2 regions of the Nocardioides terrisoli genome follow, and region 1 is predicted to be linked to the other one. Evidence: riboswitches for the same ligand, from Rfam matches in the RefSeq annotation. Region 1 holds a riboswitch; the other holds the start of a gene.
The links. Region 1 has a riboswitch for thiamine pyrophosphate ahead of Q9R13_RS12420 (thiamine ABC transporter substrate-binding protein). Riboswitches for the same ligand answer to the same signal wherever they lie in the genome.

Region 1 (15,040 bases):
GCCGTGCACGCCGTGTGTGACGCATCTCCCGGCCTGGTTGCGGCCAAGGACCTCCCGTTGATCACCGGACGTGGTTTGGTAGCGAGGTGACGAACACGGAGGACCAGCCCTACCAGTCCACCGGCTCGGGCGCCTGGACCGAGCCCGGGGCGTACGAGGTCGCGCCGGGCGTGCACCGGATCCCGCTGCCGCTGCCGATGGACGCGCTGCGTGCGGTCAACGTCTACGTGATGGAGACGTCGTCCGGGCTCGTGCTCGTCGACGGTGGCTGGGCCGTGCCCGAGTCGCGCACGCTGTTCGAGGAATCCTTGAAGGAGCTCGGCTACACCATCCGCGACATCCGCCGGTTCCTGGTGACCCACCTGCACCGCGACCACTACACCCAGGCGTACGTCGTCGGGCAGGAGGTCGGCGCAGGAGTCAGCCTGGGCATCGGCGACAAGCCGTCGATGGATCTGATGCACGACAAGGACCTGCACCGCGACCCCAACCTCGACCGGCTGCAGCTCGCCGGAGCGCTCGAGCTGGCCCAGGGGTGGCGGTCGATGATGCCCGCCGACCGGCCGCCGATGGACGACTACGGCATGCCCGGGGAGTGGCTCGACCGCGACCTCGTCATCGATCTCGGTGAGCGGCAGCTCGACGCGGTCGCCACGCCGGGTCACACCCAGGGGCACTACGTCTTCGCCGACCACGAGGCCGGGCTGCTCTTCGCAGGTGACCACGTGCTGCCGACGATCACGCCCTCCATCGGGTTCGAGCCCAAGTGGGTCGACCAACCATTGCGGGACTTCCTCGACTCGCTGGCCAAGGTGCGGGCGATGCCCGACCTGACCCTGCTCCCGGCGCACGGCCCGACCGGGATGAGCTCGCACACCCGGATCGACGAGCTGGTGGCGCACCACGACCACCGGCTCGAGCTGTGCCGTGCCGCGGTGGCCGATGGCGCCCGAACGGCGTGGGAGGTCACCGGCGAGCTGCCCTGGACCCGCCGCAATCGCCGACGCGAGGAGCTCGGTCCCTTCGACGCGGTGATGGCCGCCTTCGAGACGCTCGCGCACCTCGAGCTGCTCGCGCTGCAGGGCACCCTCGCCCGCACCGAGTCCGACGGCACCGCACGGTTCTCGCTCCCCGCTCCGGCCTGACGAGTCGCGCAGGCCGGCGTACGGCTGCGTCGTACGACGGGCAGGTGGTCGTGCAGAGTTGAGCCGCCTCGACGGTCCTGGGCTGCAAAGTTGAGCCGCCTCGGCGAGGTATAGGGTTGGTCGACGTAGCGACAGGGGAGCACGCACGGCGTGCTGAGAGTGCGGAAGAGCCCGCAGACCCTTGAACCTGATCCGGCTCACACCGGCGTAGGAAGTCGAAGGAGCACCACGATGCGGTCATCCCGCCCTTTCCATGTCCTCGCAGGTCTGCTCGCGCTGGGGGTGGCCACAACGGGCCTCGCGGGTTGTGGCAGCAGCAGCGGGAGCACCGATAGCCACACGATCGTGGTCGCCACCCACGACTCGTGGGCGATGCCGAAGCAGGTGATCGCCGACTTCGAGAAGCAGAGCGGCTACACCGTCAAGATCGAGGAGCAGGGCGACGCCGGCGAGCTCACCAACAAGCTGGTGCTGACCAAGGACAGCCCGATCGCCGACGCGGTCTACGGCATCGACAACACCTTCGCCAGCCGGGCCGTCGACGCCGGCGTGCTCGACCCGTACACGCCGAAGTCCCTGCCGGCCTCGGCGAAGCGGTACCTGCTGCCCGGCAGCGGCGCCCACGACCTCACCCCGGTGGACTACGGCGACGTGTGTGTCAACGTCGACGACGTGTGGTTCCGTCAGCACCACCTCGCCGAGCCGAGGACGTTGGACGACCTCACGAAGCCGGCATACAAGAACCTGTTCGTGACCCCCGCCGCCACCACGTCCTCCCCCGGGCTGGCGTTCCTGGCGGCCACCATCGCCGCCAAGGGCGACCACTGGCAGTCCTACTGGAAGGCGCTGCTCGCCAACGGCACCAAGATCGACTCCGGCTGGGACCAGGCCTGGAACGCCGACTACACCGCCGGTGGCGGCAAGGGGACCCGGCCGATCGTGCTGTCCTACTCGTCGTCGCCGCCCGACACGATCCCGAAGGGCGCGACCAGGCCGACCACCAGCGCGCTGCTGGACACCTGCTTCCGTCAGGTGGAGTACGCCGGCGTCGTGCGCGGCGCGGACAACCCTCGGGGCGCGCGGGCGTTCGTGGACTTCATGCTGAGCCGGCCGGCGCAGCGCTCGATGCCCGAGAGCATGTATGTCTACCCCGTGGACAAGTCCGTGCCGCTGCCCGCGCAGTGGGCGAAGTGGGCGACTGTCTCGCCGAAGCCGTGGGTGATCTCGCCGAGCGAGATCACCCAGAAGCGGGCCCAGTGGCTGCGGGAGTGGCGCGACCTCGTCAGCGGATGAGCCGCACGTGATCAGCGTGCTGCGGACACGGTGGCCGCTGCTGCTCGCGGCAGGGGTCCCGCTCGCGGCACTGCTGGTCTTCTTCGCCCTGCCCGTGGGTGGAATGGTGCAGCGCGGGTTCTGGCCCGACGGCCGCTTCGACCCGGCGGGCGTTGCCGACGTGCTCGGCCGCGCCCGGACCCTGCGGGTGCTGTGGTTCACGATCTGGTCGGCAGGGATCGCCACCGCGGTCGCCGTCCTGCTCGGGCTGCCGACCGCGTTCTGCCTGCACCGGCTCCGGTTCACCGGGCAGGGGCTGGTCCGGGCGCTGGTGATGGTGCCGTTCGTGCTGCCGACCGTGGTGGTGGGCGTCGCGTTCACGCAGGTGTTCGGCATCGGTGGACCACTGGCCGGCCTGCACCTGGACGGCTCCGCGGCCGCGATCGTGGCGGCCATGGTGTTCTTCAACGTGAGCGTGGTGGTGCGCACCGTGGGCTCCTTCTGGCAGGCGATCGACCCGCGTCGCGAGCAGGCCGCCGCCGCCCTGGGCGCTTCGCCCCGGCAGGTGTTCCTCACCGTCACGGTGCCGTCCCTGCTTCCGGCGGTGGTCGCCGCGGCCAGCGTGGTGTTCCTCTTCTGCGCCACGGCGTTCGGGGTCGTGCTGACCATGGGAGGGCTGCGCTACTCCAACGTCGAGACCGAGATCTACCTGCTTACCACCCAGGAGCTCGACCTGCCGTCCGCCGCCGCGCTGTCCCTGCTCCAGCTCGTCCTGATCGTGGTGCTCCTCGGGATCGTCGGCCGGGCACGTCGTACGCCGGTGGAGCGCAGCTCCAGCCCGGCCCGTCGTCCCGGCGCGCGTGACTGGCCGGTGCTGATCACGGCAGCCGCAGTCGTCGGCTTCCTGCTGCTGCCGATCGTGACCCTGGTCGAGGCCTCGCTGCGGGTCGGCGGCCAGTGGTCGCTGGGCAACTACCGTGCGCTCGGCAGCACCGGCAGCCACCACGCGCTGCTGGTGCCCGCCGTGCAGGCGCTGGGCACCTCCCTGGGGATCGCGGTGGAGGCATGCGCGCTCGCCCTCGTGCTCGGCCTGCTCGTCTCGTACGTCGTCTCGCGGCGGCCGGCCGGCCGGGTGGGCCGACGGCTGGTGGCGGCCTTCGACGGAGCCTTCATGCTGCCTCTGGGCGTCTCCGCGGTGACCGTGGGCTTCGGCTTCCTGATCACCCTGGACCGGCCGCCCCTGGACCTGCGCACATCGACCGTGCTGATCCCGATCGCGCAGGCGATGGTGGCGCTGCCCCTGGTGGTCCGCACCGTCGCCCCGGTGCTGTCCTCGATCGACGACCGGCAGCGCCAGGCCGCCGCGTCGCTCGGCGCCGGCCCGCTGCGCGTGTTCGGCACCGTCGACCTCCCCACGGCGTGGCGGTCGGTGCTGGCCGCGGCCGGGTTCGCCTTCGCGGTCTCGCTGGGGGAGTTCGGCGCGACGAGCTTCCTGGCCCGCAGCGACGACCCGACCCTGCCGGTGGTGATCTACGAGCTGCTCAGTCGCCCCGGCGTGATGAACTTCGGCATGGCCATGGCAGCTTCCGTCGTCCTCGCCGCGGCGACCGCGGGCGTGATGCTGTTGGTCGAGCGGCTGCGGGTCTCCTCGCTCGGGGCCTTCTGACCATGCTGCGGATCAATGGCCTGAGCGTGCGGTACGACGACACGGTGGCGGTCGACGACCTGGACCTGACTGTGCCGGACGGGTCAGTCCTCGCCGTCCTCGGTCCATCGGGGTGCGGAAAGTCCACCCTGCTTCGCGCGATCGCGGGCCTGGAGGACCCCTCCTCCGGATCGATCGCGTACGACGGCCACGACCTCGCCGGAGTGCCGACGTACCAGCGCGGGTTCGCGCTGATGTTCCAGGACGGCCAGCTCTTCGCGCACCAGAGCGTGGGGCGCAACGTCGGCTACCCGATGCGACTGCGGCACCGGGACCGCGCGGCGACGCGGGCCCGGGTGGCCGAGCTGCTCGAGCTGGTGGGCCTGACCGGGATGGCCGACCGGATGCCGGCCACCCTGTCCGGTGGCGAGCGGCAGCGGGTCGCCCTGGCGCGAGCGCTCGCGGTGGACCCACGGCTGCTGCTCCTGGACGAACCGCTGAGCGCACTGGACCGCGGGCTGCGTGACGAGCTGGCCAACCAGCTCCGGGAGATCCTGCACGCGGCGGGCACCACGGCGCTGATGGTCACCCACGACCAGGAGGAGGCGTTCGCCGTCGCGGACCGGATGGCGGTGATGCGCTCGGGACGGCTGGTGCAGGACGGCACCGTGGCCGAGGTCTGGGGTGGTCCGGCGGACGCCTGGACCGCCCAGTTCCTGGGCTACGCCACCGTGCTGACCGGCCCGGCCGCCCTCGCCGTACGCCGGGAGGTCGAGCCCGCCGGCGACTGGACCTCGGTGGCGTTGCGGCGCTCGGCGCTCCGGGTCAGCGGGTCCGGACCGTTCGCGGGCACGGTCCGGTCGGTGCGGGCCACCCCTGAGCTGACCCGCCTGGGCCTGGACGTCGACGGCATCGGCTCCCTGCAGGGCGTCGCCGATCCGGACACCGCCGTACGCCCCGGTGACCGGGTGCGACTGGCCGTCGATCGATCCCGGTTGGCGACCCTCCCGGAGCGCTCGGGAGCCGATCTCTACACTGACTCATCGTGAAGCGGCGCGCCTACGGACTCCTGGTGGCGAACGCGATCGTGATGGCGGTGCTCGCGTTCGTGCTCAGCCGGGCGACCGGTTATCCGCTCCGCGATCCGGACGGCTTCTTGGGCCCTGCCTGGATCCGCTTGCCGATGCTCTGCCTGATCGGGTTCGGGGTCGACATCATCCCGCGCACGCTGCTCCGCTCGAGACTGAACCCGCTGCACTTCCGCAAGGAGGCGCTGGGCCTGATCCGCGAGCATTGGACCCGCGACCGGGTCGGGCTCGTGGTGATCAGCGTGGTGTCCTTCTACGCGGTCTACGTCAGCTACCGCAACCTCAAGAACGTGCTGCCGTTCGTGCGGCCGTTCAAGTACGACTACGCCCTGCACCGGCTGGACCATTGGCTGCTGTTCGGCCACGACCCGACCCTGCTGCTCCAGCACGTCCTCGGCACCGGGATCAGCGCGCACTTCCTGTCCTGGATCTACCTGCTGTTCCTGCCGCTGGTGCCGATCTCGGTGTGTGCTTGGGCGGTCTGGTCGCCGAACGTCAACTTCGGGTACTGGTACGTCACCGCGGACTGCCTGGCCTGGAGCCTGGGCACGGCCAGCTACTACATGATCCCGACCCTGGGCCCGAACTTCGCATTCCCCTGGCTCTACGGCGCCCTCGACAAGACGGGGGTCAGCGCGCTGCAGGATGCGTTGTTCTACGGCCGTGAGAACCACATCCACGTCAATCCGTTCGCCGACGGAGTGCAGTCGGTTGCCGGCTTCGCATCCCTCCACGTCGCGATCACCCTGATGATGTGCCTGGTCGCGCACTACACGGTGCGCAGCCGGGTGATCCGGTGGGCACTGTGGACGTTCCTGGCCCTGGTGGTCGTCTCGACGACGTACTTCGGCTGGCACTACCTGGCCGATGACGTCGCCGGTGCCCTGATCGCGATCGTCTCGGTGTACGTCGCCGGCTTGGCGACGGGACAGAAGTTCGTGAGGCACGGTCGCGCCTCGGTGTCCACGACGACCACGCGCGAGGTGCCGGTCGAGCCCTGAGCCCGGGCTCTCTCGATCTACCCGTTCCGGCTCGTTCCACCCGAGCCGGCTCTCGTTCCGGCTCGCTCCGGGGTGCCGATGGCATCCGCTGTACGCCCCGGTGAGGCCTGCGTACCGGAATGACACTGCTGTCGTTCCAAAATTACAACCTTGTAGTTTGTCAAGCCGACACGCCGCAACTTCTGAGAAAATTCGATAGAACTGTTCCCTTTGTGACAGATGAGCTCTAACGTGGCGACGGTTCCCAGCCATGGGGAAGTGGCTGGGCCTCCCCAACGAAAGGGTTGTCGTCGTGCGAAAGAACGCGCGGACAGGTCTCGCGGCCGCCGTCACGCTCGCCTCCGTCCTCGGGCTCGGAGGGGTGGCCGTCGCCGACGGGAACGGTGGCTACCCGACGCAGCAGCAGGTCGACAACGCCCGCCGCGACGTGGCGGCCAAGAAGGGCGACGTCGCCTCGATCCGCAGCGAGCTGACTCGAGCCCAGGCTCGTGCCCAGGCGGCCGACCAGCGCGCCGAGATCGCCTCGGAGGCCTACAACGGCGCGATGTGGCGGCTTTCGGTCGCACGCAAGGAGGCCAAGGCTGCTCACGCAGCGGCACTGAAGGCGCGCCAGCGGGTGAACGCGCAGCGTGACGAGATCGCCCAGCTGGTGGTGCAGAGCTACCAGGACGGGACCTCGCTGAACAGCGTCACCGCGATGCTCGGCGCCGGCGGGCCGGAGGAGATCATGAGCCGCACCGGCGTCGTCGGGATGGCCGGCGACTCGATGCAGGCCGACTACGACCGGTTCACCAGGCTCAGCGCCGAGGCGAAGAAGGCTCAGCAGCACGCGGACGCCACGGCCCGCAACCAGGCGGAGATCGCCGCGAAGGCACGTGCGGCGCGCGCCGCCGCCGGCGCCTCCGCCCAGCAGGCAGAGGCGGTGGCGCACCAGGTTGCCGCCCGTCGCGCCACGCTCATCGAGGCCCTGGCGAAGGCCGAGCACACCTCGGTCGCGCTGGCCAACCAGCGTCAGCAGGCGTTGGAGGAGATCGCACGCAGGAAGGCCGAGGCCAAGGCGCGCCGGGAGGCCGCTGCGGCTGCCGCGAAGGCGCGCGCCGAGGCCGAGGCGCGGCAGCGGGCCCAGGAGAAGGCCGACCGGGAGAAGGCTGCTCAGGACGGCCAGTCCGCGAGCTCGGGCTCTGGTCCGTCGTCGAGCCCCGACCCGTCCCCGAGCAGCCCGCCGGCGGTGTCCTCCAGCGGCGCCGCGGCGGCGATCAGGTTCGCCGAGGCACAGCTCGGTGAGCCCTACCAGTGGGCGGCAGCCGGTCCGAACAGCTGGGACTGCTCCGGGCTGACCATGATGGCCTGGCGGGCCGGCGGGATCTACCTGCCGCACTTCTCCGGCGCGCAGTACGACGCTGGCACGCCCATCTCGGTCAGCGACGCACGACCCGGCGACCTGCTCTTCTGGAGCTACAACGGCATGCCCAGCGGCATCCACCACGTCGCGCTCTACCTGGGCGGCGGACGCTTCATCGAGGCGCCCCACACCGGCGCCTACGTCCGCTACAACTCGATCTACGACTGGTACCCGAACTTCGCGGTCCGGCTCTGACGGGTCCTGCCCCCGCGCCCTCGGCGGTGGCAGAGTGACGCCATGGCCGATTATGCCCAACCCGTTGTCGACGTACCCGCGCTGACCGCCTTCCTCGACGGCCGCTACGTCGAGGTCCGCAACCTGGTCCGCAAGAACCTCGCCGAGTACGCCGGCGTGCTCGACGATGCCGTCGAGCTCAGCCGTGACGACTTCCGTGACCGGGTGGCCGAGATCGTGCTGGACATGGCCCGGACGGGCTCGGCGGGGATGGGCTTCCCTCCGGCGTACGGCGGCGGCGGCGACATCGGCGCCTCGGTCGCGGCCTTCGAGACCCTGGCGTTCGGTGACCTGTCCGTGCTGGTCAAGACGGGCGTTCAGTTCGGTCTGTTCGGCGGGGCGATCCTGCAGCTGGGGACCGCCGGCCACCACACGACGTACCTGGGTGCCGTGATCTCCGGGGACCTGCTGGGCTGCTTCGCGATGACCGAGTCCGGGCACGGGTCCAACGTGCAGGCGCTCGGCACCAGGGCGCGCTACGACCTGGAGACCCGCGAGTTCGTGATCACCACTCCCGACGACATCTCCCGCAAGGACTACATCGGCAATGCCGCCCGTCACGGACGGATGGCCGTCGTCTTCGCCCAGCTCGAGGTCGGCGGCAAGTCGGAGGGGGTGCACGCGTTCCTGGTCCCGATCCGGGACGGCAAGGGCCGGACGCTGCCCGGCGTACGCATCGAGGACGACGGACCCAAGATCGGTCTCAACGGCGTCGACAACGGACGGCTCTGGTTCGACGACGTGCGGGTGCCGCGGGAGAACCTGCTCGACCGCTACGCGAGCGTGAGTGAGAGCGGTGTCTACTCGTCCCCGATCGAGAACCCCGACCGGCGCTTCTTCACGATGCTCGGCACCCTGGTCCAGGGCCGGGTGTGCGTCGGCGGCGCCGGCATCAACGCCAGCAAGGTGGCGCTCGCGGTCGCCATCGCATACGCGAACCGTCGGCGGCAGTTCGGCGCGCCCGGCAGTGACCGTGAGGAGCTGCTCCTCGACTACGGGATGCACCAGCGTCGGCTGTTCCCGCTGCTCGCCCGCACCTACGCGCTGCACTTCGCCCAGGAGGTGTTGGCCGGCGAGCTCCATGAGGTGTTCTCCGCGGCATCGGCCACCGGCGACCTCGGCGACGACCGGGACCAGGAGGACGAGGCGCTGGAGATGCGACGCCGCTCCCTGGAGTCCCGGGCCGCCGCCACCAAGGCGCTGGGCACCTGGCACGCGACCCGCGTCATCCAGGAGTGCCGGGAGGCCTGTGGCGGCGCCGGCTACCTCACCGAGAACCGCTTCGACGCGCTGCGCTCGGACACCGACGTGTTCACCACCTTCGAAGGTGACAACCACATCCTGCTGCAGCTGGTCGCCAAGGGGCTGCTCACCGACTACGCCTCCGGCTTCAACGACCTCGACCAGCTCGGGATGGTGAGGTTCGTCGCGGGGGTCGCCGTCGAGACGGTCGTCGAGCGCACCGCCGTACACAAGCTGCTCGAACGGATCAAGGACGTGCTTCCCGGAGGCGACGACGGCTGGGACCAGGAGGCGGGCCTGCTCGACTCTGAGTACCACCTGGCGATGTTCCGCTGGCGCGAGGAGCACCAGCTCTCCGGCGTCGCCCGGAGGCTCAAGCGAGGCATGGACGAGGGGATGGACCCGACCGAGGTGTTCAGCCGGGCGCAGGACCACGTGATCGCGGCCGCCTGGGCGCACGCCGAGCGGATGGTCCTCGAGGCATTCGTCGACAAGGTGCGGTCGATGCCGGAGGGCGACAACCGGGTGGCGGTGCAGCTGCTGTGCGACCTCTTCGCGTTGTCCACGATCGAGGCGGACCGGGGCTGGTGGATGGAGCACGGCCGGCTGTCGTCGCAGCGGGCCAAGGCGATCACCCGCGAGGTCGGCGATCTGTTGCGCAAGCTGCGGCCGATCGCGGAGGATCTCGTCGATGCGTTCGGGGTGCCGCCGGAGATGCTGCACGCGGCGATCCTCGAGCGGGACGGCTACTGATGCGCGAGCGACTGGGCCTGTCCCGGCTGGGACCCCCGAGGCTCGACCTGCCTCGGGTGGATCTGCCTCGGTTGGGCCTGCCTGGGTTGGGCGGATGGCACCAGGACCCGCTGTGGGGACACTTCTACGACTGGTCGGTCGAGCATCCTGGAGCCGGTGGCCTGCTGTGGCGGCTCGGGATCGGTTCGGACCTGCGTCGGCTCTACGCCGCGGCAGCGGAGATCGGCCGACAGCCGGCGGGCTCCGCCGTACTCGATGTGCCGTGCGGCGGTGGCGTCGCGCTGCGCGGCCTACGGCCCGGCCAGGGGCTGCGCTACGTGGCCGCAGACATCTCCGCGCTGATGCTCGACCGCACCATGGCGGCGGCGACCGAGCGTGGTGTGGCGGCCCAGGTCGAGCCGGTGGTCGCCGACGTGCAGCACCTGCAGTTCGGTGACGGCGAGTTCGACCTGGTGGTGAGCTTCACCGGGCTGCACTGCTTCCTGGACCCGCGCCGGGCCGTGCTGGAGCTGGGCCGGGTCACCGCCCCCGGCGGCGTGATCACCGGCAGTGCGCTGCTCCACGGCGCCGATCCGCGCTCGCTGCCGGTGATGGCCGTCGGTCAACTGGCCGGCCTGCTCGGCCCCAGCGGCACCCCCGCCGACGTACTCTCCTGGCTCGCCGAGGCCGGCTTCACCGAGACCACCATGGAGCTGTCCGGTGCGATCGGCTACTTCCGGGGCGTGCGGGGCTGACTTTCCCAGGTTCAGAACCCAAGGGTCATGTTCACACAGGAGAGTCGGTGTGTGAACGTGTCTCTTCCTGGGTGAGGTACGGCGGATGGATCAGTACGGCGGATGGATCGGCACGCGGATGGGTCAGTGCTCGCCCTGGTCCTTGAGCCGCTTGAACGACGCCACCACCTCGGCCTCGGCCTCGGTGCGGCCGACCCACTCGGCACCCTCGACCGACTTGCCGGGCTCGAGGTCCTTGTAGACCTCGAAGAAGTGCTGGATCTCCAGCCGGTCGAACTTCGGCAGGTGGTTGATGTCGCGCAGATGCTCCAGGCGCGGGTCCGTCGAGGGCACGCAGAGCACCTTGTCATCGCCGCCCGCCTCGTCGGTCATCCGGAACATGCCGATCGCGCGGCACTTGATCAGGCAGCCGGGGAAGGTGGGCTCCTGCAACAGCACGAGTGCGTCCAGCGGGTCGCCGTCCTGGCCGAGGGTGTCCTCGATGTAGCCGTAGTCGGCGGGATACATCGTGGAGGTGAACAGGTGGCGATCGAGGCGGATCCGGTTCGACTCGTGGTCGACCTCGTACTTGTTGCGGCTCCCCTTCGGGATCTCCACCAGGACGTCGAACTCCACTGCCGTGGCCCCTCTCTGCGGCGCATCCGCCATGCTTTGCCAAGATCATCGCTGGGCGCCTCGCCCAGTCCGCCGCCCAGTCTCGCGCACATCGGCCCCGATCGGGGCATCGAAAGGGGGAGTTCTTGCCGCAGCGTGAGCAAGACCACCCCACCGTGACCCCAGCACGGCGTCGCGGCCGTCGCTGGCTGCGCCGACTGGTCGTGGTGCTCGTGGTCGCGGTGGCCCTGCTGGCGGTCGGCCAGTGGCGGTTGGACCTGAGCGACCGACTCGGCCTCGAGCCGAACCCCCGGACCGACCCCGGCGCGGTCAGCCCGCCTGCCGGGTTGCAGCTCGCGGAGCAGCCGGCCGCCCGCCGGGTCGCGCCGGTGGCATCGGCTGGTCGGCTCAACCCCGCGGCGGTACGTCGCGCGCTGGCGCCGTACGTCGCCGACCACGCACTCGGCAAGAGGGTCGACGTGCTGGTCGCCGATCTCGACGGCACGATCGTCTACCGGCGTGGGGACTCCGCAGTGCGCCCGGCATCGACGATGAAGCTGCTCACCTCCACTGCGGCGCTCCAGGTGCTCGGACCGATGAGGCGGTTCAGCACCACCGTGGACCAGGTGCCCGGCAGTCGCCGGATCGTGCTGGTCGGTGGGGGCGACCCGTTCCTGGCCAGCACGGCGAAGCGGGCCAAGGGTCTCTACCCGCAGCGGGCCACCACGGCCGAGCTGGCCGCCCGCACCGCCGCGGCGCTCAGACGGGAGGGCGTCGGCAAGGTGCGGCTGGGCTACGACGCGTCGCTGTTCACCGGGCCGGCGGTCAACCCGGCCTGGCCCTCGACGTACCTGCCCGAGGACGTGGTGCCGCCGATCTCAGCGCTGTGGGTCGATGAGGCCGAGGACGGCGCCGGCCATTACGTGAGCGACCCCGCCGCTGCGGCGGCCGCGGTGTTCGCCGGTCAGCTCCGTGCGGCCGGGGTGAAGGTCCTCGGATCCCCGACCCCTCGAACGGCCCGGCCAGCCGGCCGCCGGATCGCCGCGGTGCGGAGTGCGCCGCTGGGCGAGATCGTGCAGCGCCTGCTCACCGTCAGCGATAACAACGCCGCCGAGGTAGTGCTGCGCCACGTCGGGATCGCCATCCGAAACGACGGGTCTTTCGCCGGAGGGACCACGGCCGTCCGCACGGTGCTCGGCCGGCTCGGCATCCCCACCCGCGGACTCCGGATGCACGACGGCAGCGGGCTGTCTCGCGAGGACCGGCTCCGTCCGCAGACCCTCGTCGCCCTGTTCCGTACGGCGGCCAGCCCGGCCCACCCGCGACTGCGCGACGTGGTCACCGGACTCCCCGTCGCCGGGTTCTCGGGTTCGCTGGCCGGGCGCTACCGCACCGCCCCGCACGCCGGGCTCGGCCGCGTCCGTGCCAAGACCGGCACCTTGACCGGAGTGAGCGGTCTGGCCGGGGTGGCGGTGGACCTCGACGGGACTCCGCTGATCTTCGCCGCGCTGACCGACCGGGTGCCGGTGGCGGACACGCTCGGTGCCCGCCAAGCGCTGGACCGGATCACGGCCGCGCTCGGTGCTTGCCACTGTGGCGCGTCGAGGCCCACCCCGTAGGGTCACGAACATGGACAACGACACCCCGCCGCGGATGATCGACTGGGACCTCGCGGTGCGGATCGGCTCTCGGCTGGCGGGTGACGGTCCCGAGGTGGACGCCCAGGAGGCGGCCGACTGCGTGGCCGAGCTGCGTGCCGGCGCCGTCCAGTCCACCCCCTTGGTGCGCGAGTTCACCGGCCTGGTCGCCGAGGAGGTGACCGCGCCGGTCCTGGTGGTGGACCGGCCTGGCTGGATCCAGGCCAACGCCGACGCCTTCGAAACCGTGATCGGGCCGCTGCTCGGCAAGCTGACCGAGCGCAAGGGCGCACCGTCGGCGCTGGCCACGGCCATCGGCTCACGGGTCACCGGGGTCGAGCTCGGGGCGATGTTCGGCTTTCTGGCCGGCAAGGTCCTCGGCCAGTTCGATCCGTTCTACTCTGCCGGCGGTGCCGGTGGTCGGCTGCTGCTGGTGGCTCCGAACGTCGTCCACGTCGAGCGCGAGCTGCGCGTCGACCCGCACGACTTCAGGCTGTGGGTCTGCTTGCACGAGGAGACCCACCGCGTGCAGTTCACCGCCGTACCGTGGATGCGCGACCACCTGCAGGCCGAGATGGGCAACATCGTCGGCAGCATCAGGACCGACCCCACCGAGTTCCTGGGCGAGCTCGTCAAGCGGGTCGGCGACCTGGTCTCAGGACAGCGCCCTTCGACAGGCTCAGGACAAGCCCCTTCGACAGGCTCAGGACAGGGAGGCAGCCTCATCGACCTCTTCGCCTCCCCGGAGCAGAAGCAGGTGATCGAGCGGGTGACCGGAGTGATGAGCCTGCTCGAGGGGCACGCCGACGTCGTGATGGACGGCGTCGGCCCCGAGGTGATCCCCAGCGTGGCCGACATCCGGCGCAAGTTCACCCAGCGGCGCAAGGGCGTGGGCGTCCTCGACCGGCTGCTGCGCCGGCTGCTCGGCCTTGACCAGAAGATGGCGCAGTACCGCGACGGCGCGGTCTTCGTCCGCGCAGCGATCGACAAGGTCGGCATGGACGGCTTCAACGCGGTGTGGGCCGGGCCCGAGAACCTCCCCTCGAAGGCGGAGATCCTCGACCCGGACAGCTGGCTGCGCCGCGTCCACGGATAGCGATGACCGGCCCCCAGGCGGCCGTGGCGGCCGTGCGGCTCGCCATACGCCCCTACCTGAAGGTCGAGCCGGGCGAGGCCGTCCTCGTCGCCTGCTCCGGCGGCGCGGACTCGCTCGCCCTGTTGGCCGGCTGCGTCTTCGAGGCGCGCAAGGCTGCCCTGCGGGTCGTCGGCGTCACCGTCGACCACGGTCTGCAGGACGGGTCAGCGGGGCACACCGAGCAGGTCGTCAGCCAGATGGCCCTGCTCGGCGCCGACGAGACCGCGTCGATCAGGGTCACCGTCGACGCCCGGACGGGCGGCGTCGAGGCCGGGGCGCGGGAGGCGAGGTACGCCGCGCTCGGACAGCTCGCCGAGCACTTCGAGGCCCGGCTGGTCCTGCTCGGGCACACCCTCGACGACCAGGCCGAGACCGTCCTGCTCGGGCTCACCCGCGGGTCGGGCGCCCGCTCCCTACAAGGGATGCGGCGTCAGTACGTCGAGCAGGGCAGCCGGGTCGGGTTCGCGCGGCCGCTTCTCGACCTCACCCGCGCCGAGACCGAGGCGGCGTGCCGCGCGCAGGGCATCGAGTGGTGGACCGACCCGCACAACGCGGACCCGCGGTTCGTCCGGTCCAGGATCCGGCACACGGTGATGCCGACGCTCGAGCGCGAGCTTGGTCCGGGGATCGCCGCGGCGCTGGCCCGCACGGCGGAGCAGCTGCGGGAGGACCTCGAGCTCATCGACCCGCTCGTCGACGACGCCTACCAGCGGGCCCGACTCGACGACGGAATTGACCTGGACGCCGTCGACGGCGCCGGTGAGGCGATCCGCTCCCGGCTGGTCCGACGCGCGGCGGTCGAGGCGGGCGCGACCCCGTCCGACCTCACCCGCTCCCACGTGCTCGCGATGCTCCGGCTCGTCGGCACCAGCGGCAAGGAGGTCCAGCTGCCCGGGTTCGTCACGGCGTACGCCGAGGGCGAGACGCTCCGCTTCCGTCGAACGTGACTTTTCCCAGGTTAAGAGGTCAAGGTCGCTCATCACCCAGGAGAGCTCGTGTGGGAAGACGACTCTTGGGTTCCTAACATGGGAAAGTCGTCGGAGCAGCGGGCGAGCTGTCAGAGGGCAGCGGTCAGCAGCCGAAGGGTCTCCTCGCGGGCAGGTGAGGCATCGGCGGCGGTGCCGGTATGGGCGCCGGCGACCGGATGCACCATCACCT
Region 2 (15,040 bases), 750 kb from region 1:
CCGGCAACAGATCGCAGCACTGGCCTCAGGCGGCTTTCTGGCCGAGGCCCGCAACGTTGTTCTGCTGGGACCGCCCGGCACCGGGAAGACCCACCTGGCCACCGCCCTGGGCGTCACCGCCGCCCAGACCGGGCATCGGGTCCTGTTCGCGACCGCCACCGACTGGGTCACCCGACTCACCGAGGCCCACCGGCAGGGACGACTGCCCCAAGAGCTCGCCCGGCTACGCCGTTACGGGCTGATTGTGGTCGACGAGGTCGGCTACCTGCCCTTCGAACAAGACGCCGCGAACCTCTTCTTCCAGCTGGTCTCATCCCGCTACGAACACGCCTCGCTCGTGCTCACCTCGAATCTGCCGTTCTCCAGCTGGGGTGGCGTGTTCGGAGACCAAGCCGTCGCCGCGGCCATGATCGACCGCATCGTCCACCACGCCGACGTCCTCACATTGAAGGGCGCCAGCTACAGGCTCCGCGGACGCGGCATCGACAGCCTCCCCAGCATCCGCACCACCACAGCAGAAGACGAGTCCTAGACTCACCCAAACCGTTCACTTTTCAGGCGCCGGAATCGACCAGTTTTGGAGCGCCGCCGACATCTCAGATCCGTCGCAGGGCTACAGATTGAGCGGTTTGGCTCGAGAGAGACCGAGATCCATCGACCATTCGATGGTCGCGGTCCTTCAGAGAAGGTCAGGGGTTCGAATCCCCTCAGCTACACCCTCAGCTCCACCCTCAGCTCCACAAAACCCGCTCGTCAGGGCCGACCGCACCGTCTACGTCCTTGCCTGGCGCCGCTGGGTGCGCTGGTGCACCGGCCGCGGGATCGTGCCTTACCCTGCCGAGCCCGCCGCATTGTGCGCCTACCTCACCGGCTGGCCCGACCAAGGTCTCTCCCTGACCACCATCGACTCGGCCTGCGCGGCGATGGGCCACCAGCACCGCTCCCGCGGCGGCGTTGACCGATCGACCACGACGCGGTCTGCATGGTCCGTCGCGGGCTGCGCCGGATCATCGGCCGTGCCCTGCGCCGCTCCCAGACCGACCTACAGGCTCGCGGGCAGGTCGCGTAGGAGGCGGCCCACTTCGCCGCAAAGTGGTCTGGATCCCTGAACTGGCCGTGGCCACTTAGGGCTGGACGTAGACGGAGCCGCCGAGCTCAAGGAACTCCGCTGACTTCTGCTTCATCGCCAGGTCCGGATCGGGGTCGCCGAAGCGGTCGCGCACGTCCTGGGAGATCTTCATTGAACAGAACTTCGGGCCGCACATCGAGCAGAAGTGCGCGGTCTTGGCGCTCTCGGCCGGGAGTGTTTCGTCGTGATAGGACTCCGCGGTCTGCGGATCGAGGGCGAGGGCGAACTGGTCGCGCCACCGGAACTCGAAGCGCGCCTTGCTCAGCGCGTCGTCCCACGCCCGGGCGCCAGGGTGGCCCTTGGCGATGTCCGCGGCATGTGCGGCCAGCTTGTAAGTCACCACACCGACGCGGACGTCGTCGCGGTTCGGCAGCCCGAGATGCTCCTTGGGGGTGACGTAGCAGAGCATTGCGGTGCCATGCGTCGCGATGGCGGCGGCGCCGATGGCGCTGGTGATGTGGTCGTAGCCGGGCGCGATGTCCGTGGCGAGCGGGCCGAGGGTGTAGAAGGGTGCGCCGTGGCACAAGTCCTGCTGGAGTACGACGTTCTCCTCGACCAGGTTCAGCGGCACGTGCCCGGGGCCCTCGACCATCACCTGGACGTCGTACTGCCAGGCGCGGGTGGTGAGCTCGGCCAGGGTCCGCAGCTCGGAGAGCTGCGCCTCGTCGTTGGCGTCGGCGACAGAGCCGGGCCGGAGCCCGTCGCCGAGGCTGAAGGAGACGTCGTATCGGGCGAAGATCTCGCAGAGCTCGTCGAAGTGGATGTAGAGGAAGTTCTCCTCGTGGTGGGCCAGGCACCAGCCGGCCATGATCGAGCCGCCACGGGAGACGATGCCGGTGACCCGGTTCGCGGTCAGCGGCACGTAGCGCAGCAGTACGCCGGCGTGGATGGTCATGTAGTCGACGCCCTGCTCGCACTGCTCGATGACGGTGTCGCGGAAGATCTCCCAGGTCAGCCGATCGGCCTGGCCGTCGACCTTCTCCAGCGCCTGGTAGATGGGGACCGTCCCGATCGGGACGGGAGAGTTTCGCAGGATCCACTCCCGGGTGGTGTGGATGTCGTCACCGGTGGAGAGGTCCATCACCGTGTCGGCGCCCCAGGTGATGGCCCAGGTGAGCTTGTCGACCTCCTCCGCGATGCTGCTGGTCACGGCACTGTTGCCGATGTTCGCGTTGACTTTGACCAGGAACCTGCGGCCGATGACCATCGGCTCGGACTCGGGGTGGTTCACGTTGGCCGGGATGATCGCGCGGCCGGAGGCGACCTCGGCGCGGACCAGTTCGACGTCACAGTTCTCGCGCACGGCGACGAACTCCATCTCCGGGGTGACCAGGCCGGCCCGCGCGTAGTGCATCTGCGTGACACGCGCGCCGTCGACGGACCGCCGTGGCCGTGCCGTGTCTCCGGGCCACTCCGCGCGGGCGCTGCCGCGGCGCACTGCCGCCCGGCCGTTGTCAGGCAGCCCCGTCTGGCGGCCGTCGTAGGTGGTGGTGTCGGCGCGTTCGGCGATCCAGGTCTCCCGCAGCCTGGGCAGGCCGGCCTCCGGGTCGGAGCCGGGGCCCTCGGTGCTGTAGCGGTCGAAGATCTCGCCGTTGGTCAGGGCGACCCGAGTGACCGGCACTTGCACGTCGGGCCGACTTCCGGGGCGGGGTCCTTCGACGAGGACGCGAGTGTGGGCTTCGTGGACGGTCATGCGGGTTCTCCTCAGGATTTCGACGATCGGGTGTGGGCGATCGGGCCGCGGCCGCGGCCGAGGCTCCAGGGCTGGCTGAGCCGGAGTCGTCCGGCGGTGTAGGCGGCGGCCTTTCGCGCCGCCGTGATCAGAGGGATGTCGTGGGCGAGGTGGACGGCGAGGGCTGCGCTGAAGGTGCAGCCGGTGCCGTGGTCGTTCGTGGTCTCGACGGCCGGGTGCGACAGCGCCACCGGCGCTTCGCCTGGTACGGCGACCCAGTCGGTGCACGTGCCGGCCAGTCCGCCGCCGGTGAGCACGACGGCCGGGCCGAGCCTGGTCAGCGCCGTGGCCATCCGGTCGGGAGGTCCGGTTGCGCCGAGCAGGGCGCGGGCCTCGTCGGCGTTCGGGGTGATCACGCTCGCCACCGGCAGCAGGCGCTCGACGTAGGCGTGCATGGTCTCCGCATCGCCGAGCACCGCGCCGCTGGTCGCGACCAAGACCGGGTCGACCACCAGCGGAACACCCAGGGCGCTCAGCCGGTCGGCGACCAGCGCGACGACCTCCGCGGTGCCGAGCATGCCGGTCTTGACCGCCGCCACCGGCAGGTCCTCGACCACCGCCTCGAGCTGGGCAAGCACGATCGCGGCGGGCACCGCGTGGACCGAGCGGACGCCGGTGGTGTCCTGGGCGGTGACGGCAGTGACGGCGACAACTCCGTGGGCACCGAGGTCACCGAACGTGGTCAGGTCCGCGGCAATACCTGCGGCGCCACCGGAGTCGGTGCCGGCGACGGCGAGGACGACGGCCGGTGAGCTCATCCTCCGACCTCCGCGAGGAGCCCACGCACGACCGCGGCCGGGTCGGCGGCGCGCATCACCGCGCCCATCACCGCGACACCGTGGGCGCCGGCCGCCAGCGCCCGTGCCGCGTCGCCAGGTCCGATGCCACCGAGAGCCAGCACCGGAACGCCGTAGCCGTCGGCGTAGGCGTCGAGGTCCACCGGCGGGCCGTAGCCGGGCTTGCTCCGGGTCGCCGCGAACGGCGACAGCGTGACGTAGCCGGCACCCTCGGCCGCCGCACGGTGCACCTCCTCGACCGTATGGCACGACCGCCCGAACCATCCCGTGTCCGGGGCGGCCTGGCAGGCGGCCAGGTGGATGCCGGCGGCGGCCGGCTCGGGCCGTCGGGAGGAGATCACGACCAGGCCGTCGATCGCGGCGAGGTCGATGACCAACCGGTGACGCGTGTCCTGGTCCAGGTCGTGCTCCCGCACCACCACCTGTCGTAACCCGGCCTCCGCACAGACGCGCACGGTCTCGACCAGGCCGCGCGCCGCGGACAGCTGGGTCCGGTCGGTCAGCAACACCAGTCGTGGCACCTTCATCCGACGGTCCCGACCATTCCGCTCGTCGGGCTGGACGCGCGGGCCGTCGTGCGCCGGGGGATTCGGCCGGCGCGCCGCGCGGCAAGGCCCGCCTCGACCCCGAGCCGCAGCGCCCGGGCCATCGCGACCGGGTCGTCCGCACGCGTCATCGCCGTCGCAGCGAGGACGGCGGAACACCCGAGCTCCATCGCGTACGCCGCGTCGCTCGCCGTACCGACGCCGGCGTCGAGCACGACCGGCACCGACACCGAAGCGACGACAGCCTCGATCGCGTGCGGGTTGAGGATCCCCAGGCCCGACCCGATCGGCGCGCCGAGCGGCATCACCGCCGCGCACCCGAGGTCCTCGAGGCGACGAGCCAGCACCGGGTCGTCGGTGGTGTACGGCAGCACCGCGAATCCGTCACCGACCAGGATCGCCGCGGCCTCGAGCAGCTCGACCGCGTCGGGCATCAGGCTCGTTTCGTCGCCGATCACCTCGAGCTTGACCCAGGTCGTGCCGAGCGCCTCCCGAGCCAGCCGCGCGGTCAGCACCGCTTCGCGGGCGCTCGTGCAGCCGGCCGTGTTCGGCAGCACCGGCACGCCGGCTCGCCTGATCGTGTCGAGCAGGCCCCCGGACTGCAGGGCCGACGTGCGGCGTACCGCCACGGTCACCAGGCCCGGCCCTGCCGCCTCGAGCACCGGCTCCAGCAGCGAGAGGTGCGGCAACCCACCGGTGCCGAGGAACAGTGGCGACGCGAGATCCCGACCCGCGATCGTGACGCTCATCCGCCCTGCACCGCCGTCACGATGTCCACGACGTCGCCCTCGCGCAACGGCCACGCGGCCCAGCGGTCACGGGGGACCACGGTGGCGTTGACGGCAACCGCGACCCCCGTCGGCCTGACCAGTGGGAGATGGCGCTCGACCAGATCGGCGACGGTGTCCGCTCCGTCGGCCAACGCCCCGTTGAGGATGATCGTCATCGACTCGTCCCTTCTCGTGTCAGTCCGTCTCGGGAGAGCCGGCGCGGGTCGAGGGCGGGCTCGACGCACCCGGTCTCGAGGTGGTCGGCCACCAGCTGTGCGGTCAGTGGCGCGAGGAGTACGCCGTGCCGGAAGTGGCCCGCCGCGAGCACGACGCCGTCCACCTCCGAAGGCCCGACCAGCGGAAGGTTGTCCGCCGTGCCCGGACGGTCGCGGGCGATCGCCTCGACGAACTCGGCCCGGTCGAGTCCGGGGACCAGCTCGCGCGCCGCCTGGAGCAGCCGCGCCACGCCGCCGACACTGACCACTGGCGGCCCGTCGTGCTCCTCCGATGTCGCCCCGATGACCACCTCGCCCGACGCCCGTGGGACCACGTAGACCGGATCGCCGTGCACCCAGCCCCGGACTGTGTGCGCCGGCAGACCGTCGCCGCGGGCGCGGACGATCTCGCCGCGTACCCCCCGCACGAGACGACCGAAGGGCTCGGGCAGTCGAGAACCCGTCGCGACGACCGTGACCTCAGCCGGCGCCGCGCTTTCCGCCACAACACGGGCGCGGACCAGGAGTGCGGCCAGCACCGCGCGCGGGTCGACGCTGTGGTCGTCGCGCAGCCAGGCGCCCCCGGCGACCCGCGGTCCGAGCATCGGCTCGCGTCGGCGGACCTGGCGCCGCTCCAGCATCGGTACATCGAGGCCATGCCTCGCCAGGAGTGCGCATTGGCGCTCGACGAGCTGGAGGTCGCCACCGTCGCGGCCGACCAGGAGAGTGCCTGTGGTGTGGAGGGGAATCCCCAACCGGCCGGCGTACCCGGGCCACAGCGCCATGCTGCGCAGGCCGAGGTCGAGCAACGCCCCTTCGCCGTGCCACACCTCCGATGAGGGGCTGAGCATCCCGGCCGCGGCGTACGACGCGCCGCGGCCCGGGTCGCGGTCGACCACGACGACCTCGTGCCCACGCCGGATCAGCTCCTCGGCACAGGACAAGCCGATGATCCCGGCCCCGAGGATCCGAACCCGCATCAGGCGACCGCTTCGACGAGCTCTCTCGCTGCGGCAAGCGGATCTCGTTGTCGCCAGATCGCGCCGATCACCGCGACACCAGCCGCGCCCGCTTCCAGGACGGCACGCGCGGTGGCCGCGTCGATGCCCCCGATCCCGACCAGCGGCAGGACACCGGCGGCCGCGCGAACCGCCGCGATCCCGAGCGGGGCCGGCAGACCCGTCTTGCTCGCGGTGGCGAAGATCGGCCCGAACCCGGCGTAGTCCGCTCCGTTGGTGGCGGCCCGTCGCGCCTGCTCGCGGTCCCGGCAGGTCGCGCCGATCAGCAGCCCGGGAGCGAGCCGGCGGGCCACATCGACCGGCAGGTCGTGCCGGCCGAGATGCACGCCGTCAGCACCCGCCGCCAACGCGATGTCGACGCGGTCGTTGACCACGACGACCCCTCCGAGCGGCCGGACTACAGCGACCACCGACTCCGTGAACGCGAGGAGCGTCGAGTCGGCCACGGCCTTCGCGCGGACCTGGAAGCCGTCCACGCCTGTCTCCGCGATCGCAGGCAGGAGAGACAGGTGGGCGGCGTCGACCAGACAGAAGATGCGGGGTAACACGAGCACAGCTCCTTCACTTCCTTCGCCGGCATGACCCGGATCAGGTTCGACGGTCGGAGCGGCTCCAGCTCCATCTCAGCCCGCTGCCGCGGACTCCCGTGTGGTTGTCGGTGACTTTAGCAACACCCCACCGCTCGGCCTCACCGGCCCGAGGTGACGGGCCTCGCGCGTGATGGAAGGCCCAGTTCGCGCCAATCGAGGGTGCGACACTCCGCGCGACGGGTGTGGATCTTCCTGGCCGGTGGCGAACCGGTGGTCACCTGAGCCGCGCCCGAAGCCAGCTGGTCGTGCCAGGAGGCAGTCCCTTTGTCTTCGGCAGATCGGCAACGGGTGCCACTACGAGGGCGACGCCTTCGGGCAGTGCCCATTTCAACGAGTGGTAGACCTGAGAGAGCGCCTCGTCACTGTCGACAAAGGCCAGCTCAGCGGCAGCTACCGAGACTTCACGCCATGGCCCAACCAGGTCTCGTAACGAGTCGAACTGCTGGAGGTCCGCCGAGGTCCACGCGATGTAGACGGTCATCCTGCCGGTGTGCCCTCCCGGGCCCGGCTCACACCCGCGTCAGGTCATGCCCAGCATGCATGTCCAGATCTGCTGCATTGAGTGCGGCACACCGCCGCGACAGCGGCTCATGCCCATCCGCCGCGCCCTGCGACACAGCGGCGATTCGCTGTGAGAGACCTTGTGGGTCGCCGACGTTGCGTCTTCGTCCGGACAACGTGAGCCGCACCTCGTGCGATCTTCGGAGCCCAGATCCGGGAATCGTCCACGCCCGTTCGCATCTGGTGACACCTTGGTACATCGAGAACGCAGGACCGGTCGTCCCTGCCCGAGTGAGCGGCATCCGGCCCACCACAGGAGCTGGCTGCATGAGACACCGCAGGACTTCCAGGTTGGCCGTCCTGACCGCCGCCGTGACGGCGGCGACCATCGTTGCGGTGACCGGCTGCTCCTCCGAAAGCCCCCAGACCGCCCACAGGGCGACAGCAGTCCATCAGGCCAGAGCCGTTCGGACCCCGTCCGCGGCGTCGACGCATCGCGGGTCTGCCACGACCCATCGAGGTCTGCTGCACAAATCCCCGCCCAAGGCCACTGCCAAGCCGGCGCCCCGGGTGACCCGGGCCCGCGTGGCCGGAGTTCGCGCGGCGGACCTGCCGAACCGTGTCCTGACTCCCGGTGCGGTGCTGACCACCAGCCGCGCCAGGGTGTGCGCACCCGGTTACGCCGCCAGCGTGCGGGACGTGCCGGAATCGGAAAGCAGCGCCGTCTACGCCCGCTACCACGTCGCCCACGTTCCCTACGCCCACGAGGTCGACCACCTGGTCTCCCTCGAGCTGGGTGGGTCCAATGCGATCACCAATCTGTGGCCCGAGCCGTATGCGGGCCGCTGGGGAGCACGCACGAAGGATGCCGTCGAGAACAAGCTGCATGACCTGGTCTGCGCCGGCCAACTCAGCCTGGCTCGCGCCCAGAAGATGGAGGACACCAACTGGGTCTCCGCCTACCGCCGATACATCGGCGCCCCGTCCGTCGCGACCACAACCGCCCATGCGACGGCGCCGACGACACACGCCGCGAGCAAGGGCAGCGGCAGCGGCTGCGAACCCGACTACTCGCCCTGCCTGCCCCGGGTCTCAGACCTCAACTGCGCCGACATCCCCGCCTCGAAGAAGCCGGTCCGAGTAACAGGCAGCGACCCCTACCGACTCGACGCCGACCACGACGGCTGGGGATGCACTTCCTGACGGCCCCACGGCCGCACGGTCCGAAGGGTGCAGCACACCGACGCGTCGCTTCGCCGCGTGGAGGCTCGGACTCGACGTGCATCACGGTGTCGGGGTGGCACGCTCCGCTGCGACGGGGCTGCGCGCGGAGACGCGCTCGCCGGTGCCTGCCCTGGCAGGCTCCGTGGCCGGTGTGGCGAAAACGCGCATAGTCGAGGGGTGAACGTCGACGTCGAGTTCCATGCAGTCATCGAGTTCGCGGTCGACGAAGTCGCTTCGTGCGCAGGTGACCCGACGAAGGCCCCCGAGTGGTACGCCAACATTCATTCGGTGAAGTGGCGGACCACACCGCTGGTGAAGTTCGGGTCACAGATGGACTTCGAAGCCGTCTTCCTCGACCGACGGCTCTCCTACACCTACGAGGTCGTTGATTTCGAGCCGCCGTGCCGCCTGCCATGCGCGCCGCGGACGAACCATCCCCCATGGAGACCACCTACACCGGGGAGCCGGTTGACGGCGGCACCGGCATGAAGATTCCTAAGTAGTCGGTGGAGATGCCTACGGGAGAATCCGTACCGCTCGGCGGCAGCGGTGACGGTGCGTTCTTTGGTGACGACTTTGAGGACCGCGACCCTGGCTTTCGGCATGCCACGGGACTGTGACGCATGTCCCGACTCACGTGGGACGTGTCAGTTGGGACCTATGTCCTGAACCAAGACACCATCAGCTCCCTCAGCTCCACATTGCGATGTCCCGCACCGCGCCATGGTGCGCCTCGCAGACGGGCGCCGCTTTGCTGACGTCCGGTTCTCCGAAGGCAGCGGCCTTTAGCGCTTTCCGGCTCCGCAGGAGCCCAGCACCTCGCCGCTGCGAGCGCCGGTGCATCCGGCTCATCGGACGCGGACCTGTGTCGTGTCGGACGCCACGATGGTGGTGTCTGCCGCTGCGACGGCCACCGTCAGCGGGACCATGCTTCCGGAGGGATAGCTTCCGTCGGCCCGGATGATCGCGCGGAAGGTCTGTGACCCCGCGTCGTACGTCGGGCACTCGGGGACACCGGTTCCCAGAGTCACGGTCGCGGCGCAACCCTTGGCCAGCTGGTTCGCCAGGTCGTCGGGTATGGGACCGGCGGCGTCGGAAAGCTGGAACCGCACCACTCGGCTGCCGCGGCCCGCGATGCTGGTGACCTCGGGAGCCTGCCGCACGATCGAGAGCTCGACGATGTAGTTGACGGTACGCGTGGCCGTGTTTCCCGCACGATCGGTGGCGCGGCACTCGATCGTGTGTCGGCCGATCGTGGAGGTGTCGACGGGGTCGCACGAGGAAGTCGCCACGCCGGACAGCGCGTCGCTAGCCCCGGGGTCAGCGACGGCCGAGCTCGCACGCAGAATCGGGATCGGCGTGATCGTCGGACTCAGCGTCGGCTTGGTCTTGTCGACCTTGAAGCTCATGCTTCGGGTGAGCGAGTTGCCGGCCTTGTCGTAGCAGGTCGCGGTCACGCCCACATCGGCCCCCTCCTCGCTCGTCGTGGCGGTCTCCGGGCAACGGGGGGTGTCGAGCCCCGACAGCGCATCCGACCAGTTCCAGGTGGCCTTGACATCGCTGTTGTGCCAGCCGGCGGCGTTTGCTGCTGGAGCCGTCGGCGCGCTGGTCGGCTTTGTCTTGTCGACCTTGAACGTGGTGCTCGCGGTGCTCGAGTTGCCGACGTGATCGGCGCACGTGTCGGAGACGACGACTGCCGAGCCTTCCCCCGATGACGTGGTCGAGGCCGCGCACCCGTGGGAGGTGTCGATTCCCGAGAAGTAGTCACGCCAGAACCAACTCACGGCGACGTCGGACCGGAACCAGCCGAACGAGTTCGGAACGGCGTGCGTCGGGGTGGAGCTCGGCGCAGTCTTGTCGACGTGGACGGACGCAGTCTTCGTCGTAGGGTTGCCCGCCTGGTCGTAGCACGTCGCCGACACCTCGACCGACCCCTCACCGGTCGTGGTCGATGACGCAGGGCACCTGGTCGAATCGATTCCCGACAGATCGTCGGACCAGTTCCAGGTCACCTTGGTGTCCGAGCCGTACCACGAGCCGTAGTCGGCGGCGGGGTACGTCGGACTCGCGGATGGTGCTGCTTTGTCGATTTGGAAGTGGTAGGTCTTCGTGTTGGCGTTTCCGGCGAGGTCCTTGCAGGTCGCCGTGACAGTGACGTCGTCCCCGACACCCGAACTGGTCTTGGTCGCTGGGCATGCAGCCGGGTCGAGCCCCGACTGGGGCACGTTGGGCAGGTCGTCGTGCCATCCGTAGGTGACGGTGACGTCCTGGTTGTACCAGGAGTAGGACGACCAATTCCGGTCCACGGTGACGTTCTTGACATCTGGCGCGGTCGTATCGATCTTGAGTGCCACCGTGGCGGTGGTCGACTTGCCTTCCTTGTCTGTACACGTGGCGCTGAGCAAGCGGTCACCGTAGGTGAGCGCGGTGCTCGTAGACGGACAGGTCTTCGATGTCGCAGACGTGTCGCCGCCCGTGGGGTCGACCGACCAGTTCCAGGTGACGGTCACTGGCACGCTGGTGTACCAACCGCTCGCATTCGGAGCGGGGTAGGTCGGAGCGGCGACGGGATTGAACCGGGTCAGGCGCGAGTTGATCGCGATGATCTTCCAGATCAGTCCGTGCCCGGGGAAGTCGGCGAAGACGAGGCCGGCCCGGTTGACGGGGTGGCCGTCGAGGTACGCGCCGGCGAGTGAGTTGAGCCCCCGGTAGTAGACCCAGCCGTCCTTGACGGTGTATTCCGGCAGACACCGGGGATTGGCGGAGCAGTTCGCCGGGATCCAGGGCGTCGGCGCGGGAGGGCTGCCGTTCGCCGGCGCGTCCTGGCCGCTGGCGAAGAACGCGGGCGTCGCACCGTTGGCGGCGCTCAGGTAGTTCGCGTAGATCTGGTTGGCCGGTCCAGCGCTCGATGTGTCGAATTGTGTCTTGATGGCGAAGTACTTGTCGGCCAGGTGCATCTGGTCCGGCTGGTCCCACTTGTTCTGTGCTTTGACCTGGCTGTTGTTCTTGATCCCGATGTCGGTGATAGGGCCGGGATCGTCGGAGTAGTTGTCCAGGACGACGACGTGGTGGCGCATCTCCTTCAGGGAGGGGTTGACGTCATTGCTGGTCGCACCCGTCCAGCGCAAACCCGGGAAATGGTCGAAGTCCGCCTTGACCGCGGCCTTGAAATCCGCGTGACTCATGTCCCCGTGCTCGTGCCCGATCAGCATCACCACTGCTTCGTTGGGGTGGCTCTTGAAGTACGTGGAGATCGTGCTGAGCACCGAGTCGAAGGTCGCGAACTGGCAGACGACACCATGCATGACCCACAGCGTCGGGCCCTTGCAAATGTCATCGTTGCCAAGCCGGATGTCGAAGGCCCGGATGCCCGCCCTGAGCTGTTCGGCGATCGTCTTGGATTGGGTCTGCACCGCGTCGCCGCCGATCGCGTATGCCCCCGAGTCGTGCGTGCCAGGGATCGAAAGGTCGCTCAGTCTGAAATCGTCCGAAATCCCAGCCATCCAGTCGGCCCTGGAGTCGTCTCCTACGACCACATCGCTGCTGTGGTCGTAGGTGGTGTTGTAGTCGTCGGAATGGGCCGAGGCGGCAGGCAGGGGGACTGTCAGGATCGACGAGGCGCCGAGGAAGACGGCGATCACGACCGAGAGCGCGACGCGTTGCCCGATGCCCGGCCCGGCGGGACGGGGTCGAAGGAGGGGCATGTCGAGGCCGTCCAATCAGGAGGGGAGCAGGGGGGCGACAACCGTTCCCGAGAACGCTCGGCGTCGTCTCTCACGCTTGCCCTCCTCGGAATGAGGGTCAACCAAGCCCAGTACCGGTCTTTGCCCGCGCCGCACTGGGGTTTGCGCGGGGCTCACGGGGATTCGTGGGCTGCGCGGCTGCGAGAGCCGACACCGGCTCCGTGCGGCTGGTGATGCCGAGTTTGTGGAACGCGTGACGCAGATGCCACTCGATCGTGCGCCGAGAGAGGGTGAGCTGTTCGGCGATCTCCGCGTTGGAGACCGCGTCTCCGCCGCCGTCGAGAAGCGAGACCACACCGGGCGGAACCTGCCTATCCGAGCGAGGCGGTTGCTACTCGAAGTTCGTTCAGCGCAGCCAGTGTGTACGGCGCCAGCGGGTCGGTCCCGTCCCCGTCACCCTCGGTCCACTCGGCGAAGCCCCGCTTGAACGCGAGGACTCCCAGCTCAGCCGCGAGGTGCGCCACCGGGTCCGGGGTTCCGCGACCGACGAGCGCTGCGGTCATCGCCGCAGCCAGGCCGACGTTCTTGAGCAGCGCCCGCTCCTGCAGTTCCGCACTCGCGGCAACCGCGGCCGAGATGCGCGGACCGAGCTCGCGGTTGATGGGGCCCATCTCGCTGGACGCACGTTCGAGTCCAGCGGCGACCGCATCCAACGGGCTCGCGCCCGCCGGGGCCTCCGCGATGCCTTCGCTCAGCAACCGGCTCAGTGTCTCCTGACCGGCGGCGAGCAGTTCGCGCTTGTCGGGGAAGTGCCGGAAGAACGTGCTCTTGGTGATGCCGGCGCGCTCGGCGATCTGCGCGACCGTGGTGTCGTCGTACCCCTGCTCGGTGAAGAGGTCGAGGGCAGCGAGAACGATCCGCTCGCGTGCTCCCGGTTCCCACCTCGCCATGACGCTCATCCTAGGTGATGGGACACTTATCCCATCACGTGCTATGGTGATGGGACATCAGTCCCATCACTTCAGGAGAACGCCATCAAGGTCTTCATCACCGGCGGCACCGGGCTGGTCGGCTCCGCCGTCGTCGCCGACCTCCTCGCCCACGACCACACGGTCGACGTCCTCGCTCGCTCCGCTGCCTCCGCGCGGGCGGTCCTGGCAGCAGGTGGTACGCCGGTCCACGGCAGCCTCGCCGACCTCGAGGTGATCCGTAACGCCGCCGAGCAGGCCGATGGCGTCATCCACCTCGCCTTCGCCAACGACTTCAGCAGCCCGGAAGCCCTGGACCGGGCGATCGCCGAGGAGACGGCCGCGCTCAACGCGCTCGGTGAGACCCTGATCGGCACCGACCGTCCGCTCGTCACCGTCTCCGGCACGCCATCGGTGCCCGGTCGGGTGTCCACCGAGGCAGACCCGATCCCGACCGACGGTCCGGTCGGCGGCCGCGGTCGCACCGTGTCGGCGATCCTCGCGCTGGCATCGCGCGGCGTCCGGGCGTCTGCCGTACGGCTACCGCGAACCGTGCACAACAACGGCAACGGGGGGTTCGCCGGCCTGCTGACCACGATCGCCCGCAGCTCGGGTGTGTCCGGCTACCCCGGCGACGGCACCCAACGCTGGCCCGCGGTGCACGCACTCGACGCCTCGGTCCTGTTCCGCCTCGCGCTGGAGTCCGCACCCGCTGGCAGCTCGTGGCACGCGGTCGATGACGAGGGCGTCGCGGTCCGCGACATCGCCGAGGTCATCGGGCGCCGGCTCGGCGTACCCGTCGAGCAGGTCCCGACCGACACTTTCGGACCGATCGGCCCGGTCTTCGCGATGGACCAACCGTCCTCCAGCGCCGCAACGCGCGAGCAGCTCGGCTGGCGGCCGACCCACCCCAAGCTGATCGCGGACCTGGAGAACATCCAACCCTGAAGCCACTCCTCGAGGGCGTCGCTTCGGCGCTCTCCGCACGGCCTTGGAGGTGAGCCAGTCCGCGCTGCGAAAACGATCTGAGCCCATGTCGCGCAAGCGCCTCCGATCCCCTGCGGCCGAACCGCGGCCGGGTCTGATGGAGGAGGCGGCGTACCGCAGATGCAAGACGCGGTCAACGAGTGGGATCCGACGGCGTCCGCCTGCTGGTCGAAGGACGACCTCGATCGGGGCGCAGGCGGTCGATCTCGCGTTGCAGGCGCTGGTTCTCGGCCCGCAATTGGAGGACCACGTCGATGCCGGCGAGGTTGAGCCCGTCGGAGAGCAGGGTGGTGATCTGCTCGATCCGCTCGAGGTCTTGGCCGCTGTAGCGACGGGTGCCTCCTTGGGTGCGCTCTGGCGCCAACAGCCCCTTCTGCTCATAGACCCGCAGCATCTGCGGGTTCACGCCGGTCAGCTCGGAGGTCACCGAGATCGAGAACAGGCCGCGTCCTGCGTCCAGGTCGACCATCATCGATCCCCCTTCCGCCCGCGACGACGGTGCGACGGATCGGCCGGCAGCACGGTGACCGGGCCGGCCACGATCACCGGCGCGGGCCGACCGAAGTACCCCCTTGTGCCTCTCGGCGGCCATCCCGAGGGTCGGGCTGCCACCGACGGGTCGAGGGGCACTGCGTCGGGCCGCGGCGCCCTGGCATCCGCGTCCCAACCGGTCTCGGCGGTCTCCGGCTCGGAGAGGTGCGCTGGGCGGATCGGAGCCTGCCGGAGCACCTCGTAGGCGGCGCATATCGCGGCGAACCGTTCGGCAGCATCCGGGGCCGACGACACGTCGGGATGGGTCGCCCGGGCCAGCCGCCGGTACGCGCGCGCCACCGTCGCCGGGCTGCTTTCCGCTGCCACCCCGAGGATCGCGCGAGCCTCA

Region 2: linked by a shared signal. The riboswitch ahead of thiE (thiamine phosphate synthase) and the one ahead of Q9R13_RS12420 (thiamine ABC transporter substrate-binding protein) in region 1 are both predicted to bind thiamine pyrophosphate.

The regions. Positions count from the first base shown of each region.
Region 1 is NZ_CP134227.1:2,586,042-2,601,081, reverse strand. Features, by position in the region: gene Q9R13_RS12430 (NAD(P)H-dependent amine dehydrogenase family protein) at 1-90, shown strand, start outside; gene Q9R13_RS12425 (MBL fold metallo-hydrolase) at 87-1,145, shown strand; TPP riboswitch at 1,269-1,376, shown strand; gene Q9R13_RS12420 (thiamine ABC transporter substrate-binding protein) at 1,377-2,438, shown strand; gene Q9R13_RS12415 (ABC transporter permease) at 2,446-4,083, shown strand; gene Q9R13_RS12410 (ABC transporter ATP-binding protein) at 4,086-5,111, shown strand; gene Q9R13_RS12405 (phosphatase PAP2 family protein) at 5,108-6,151, shown strand; gene Q9R13_RS12400 (C40 family peptidase) at 6,444-7,748, shown strand; gene Q9R13_RS12395 (acyl-CoA dehydrogenase family protein) at 7,791-9,782, shown strand; gene Q9R13_RS12390 (class I SAM-dependent methyltransferase) at 9,782-10,516, shown strand; gene Q9R13_RS12385 (inorganic diphosphatase) at 10,640-11,164, opposite strand; gene dacB (D-alanyl-D-alanine carboxypeptidase/D-alanyl-D-alanine endopeptidase) at 11,257-12,729, shown strand; gene Q9R13_RS12375 (zinc-dependent metalloprotease) at 12,740-13,843, shown strand; gene tilS (tRNA lysidine(34) synthetase TilS) at 13,846-14,829, shown strand; gene Q9R13_RS12365 (LLM class flavin-dependent oxidoreductase) at 14,940-15,040, opposite strand, start outside.
Region 2 is NZ_CP134227.1:1,832,936-1,847,975, reverse strand. Features, by position in the region: gene istB (IS21-like element helper ATPase IstB) at 1-532, shown strand, start outside; gene thiC (phosphomethylpyrimidine synthase ThiC) at 1,125-2,822, opposite strand; gene thiD (bifunctional hydroxymethylpyrimidine kinase/phosphomethylpyrimidine kinase) at 2,834-3,619, opposite strand; gene Q9R13_RS08750 (thiamine phosphate synthase) at 3,616-4,185, opposite strand; gene Q9R13_RS08745 (thiazole synthase) at 4,182-4,952, opposite strand; gene thiS (sulfur carrier protein ThiS) at 4,949-5,149, opposite strand; gene Q9R13_RS08735 (FAD-dependent oxidoreductase) at 5,146-6,168, opposite strand; gene thiE (thiamine phosphate synthase) at 6,168-6,755, opposite strand; TPP riboswitch at 6,756-6,865, opposite strand; gene Q9R13_RS08725 (hypothetical protein) at 7,012-7,278, opposite strand; gene Q9R13_RS08720 (hypothetical protein) at 7,998-8,501, shown strand; gene Q9R13_RS08715 (SRPBCC family protein) at 8,700-9,011, shown strand; gene Q9R13_RS08710 (phosphatidylinositol-specific phospholipase C domain-containing protein) at 9,371-12,226, opposite strand; gene Q9R13_RS20250 (helix-turn-helix domain-containing protein) at 12,324-12,560, opposite strand; gene Q9R13_RS08705 (TetR/AcrR family transcriptional regulator) at 12,577-13,155, opposite strand; gene Q9R13_RS08700 (SDR family oxidoreductase) at 13,189-14,121, shown strand; gene Q9R13_RS08695 (MerR family transcriptional regulator) at 14,294-14,632, opposite strand; gene Q9R13_RS08690 (DnaJ domain-containing protein) at 14,629-15,040, opposite strand, start outside.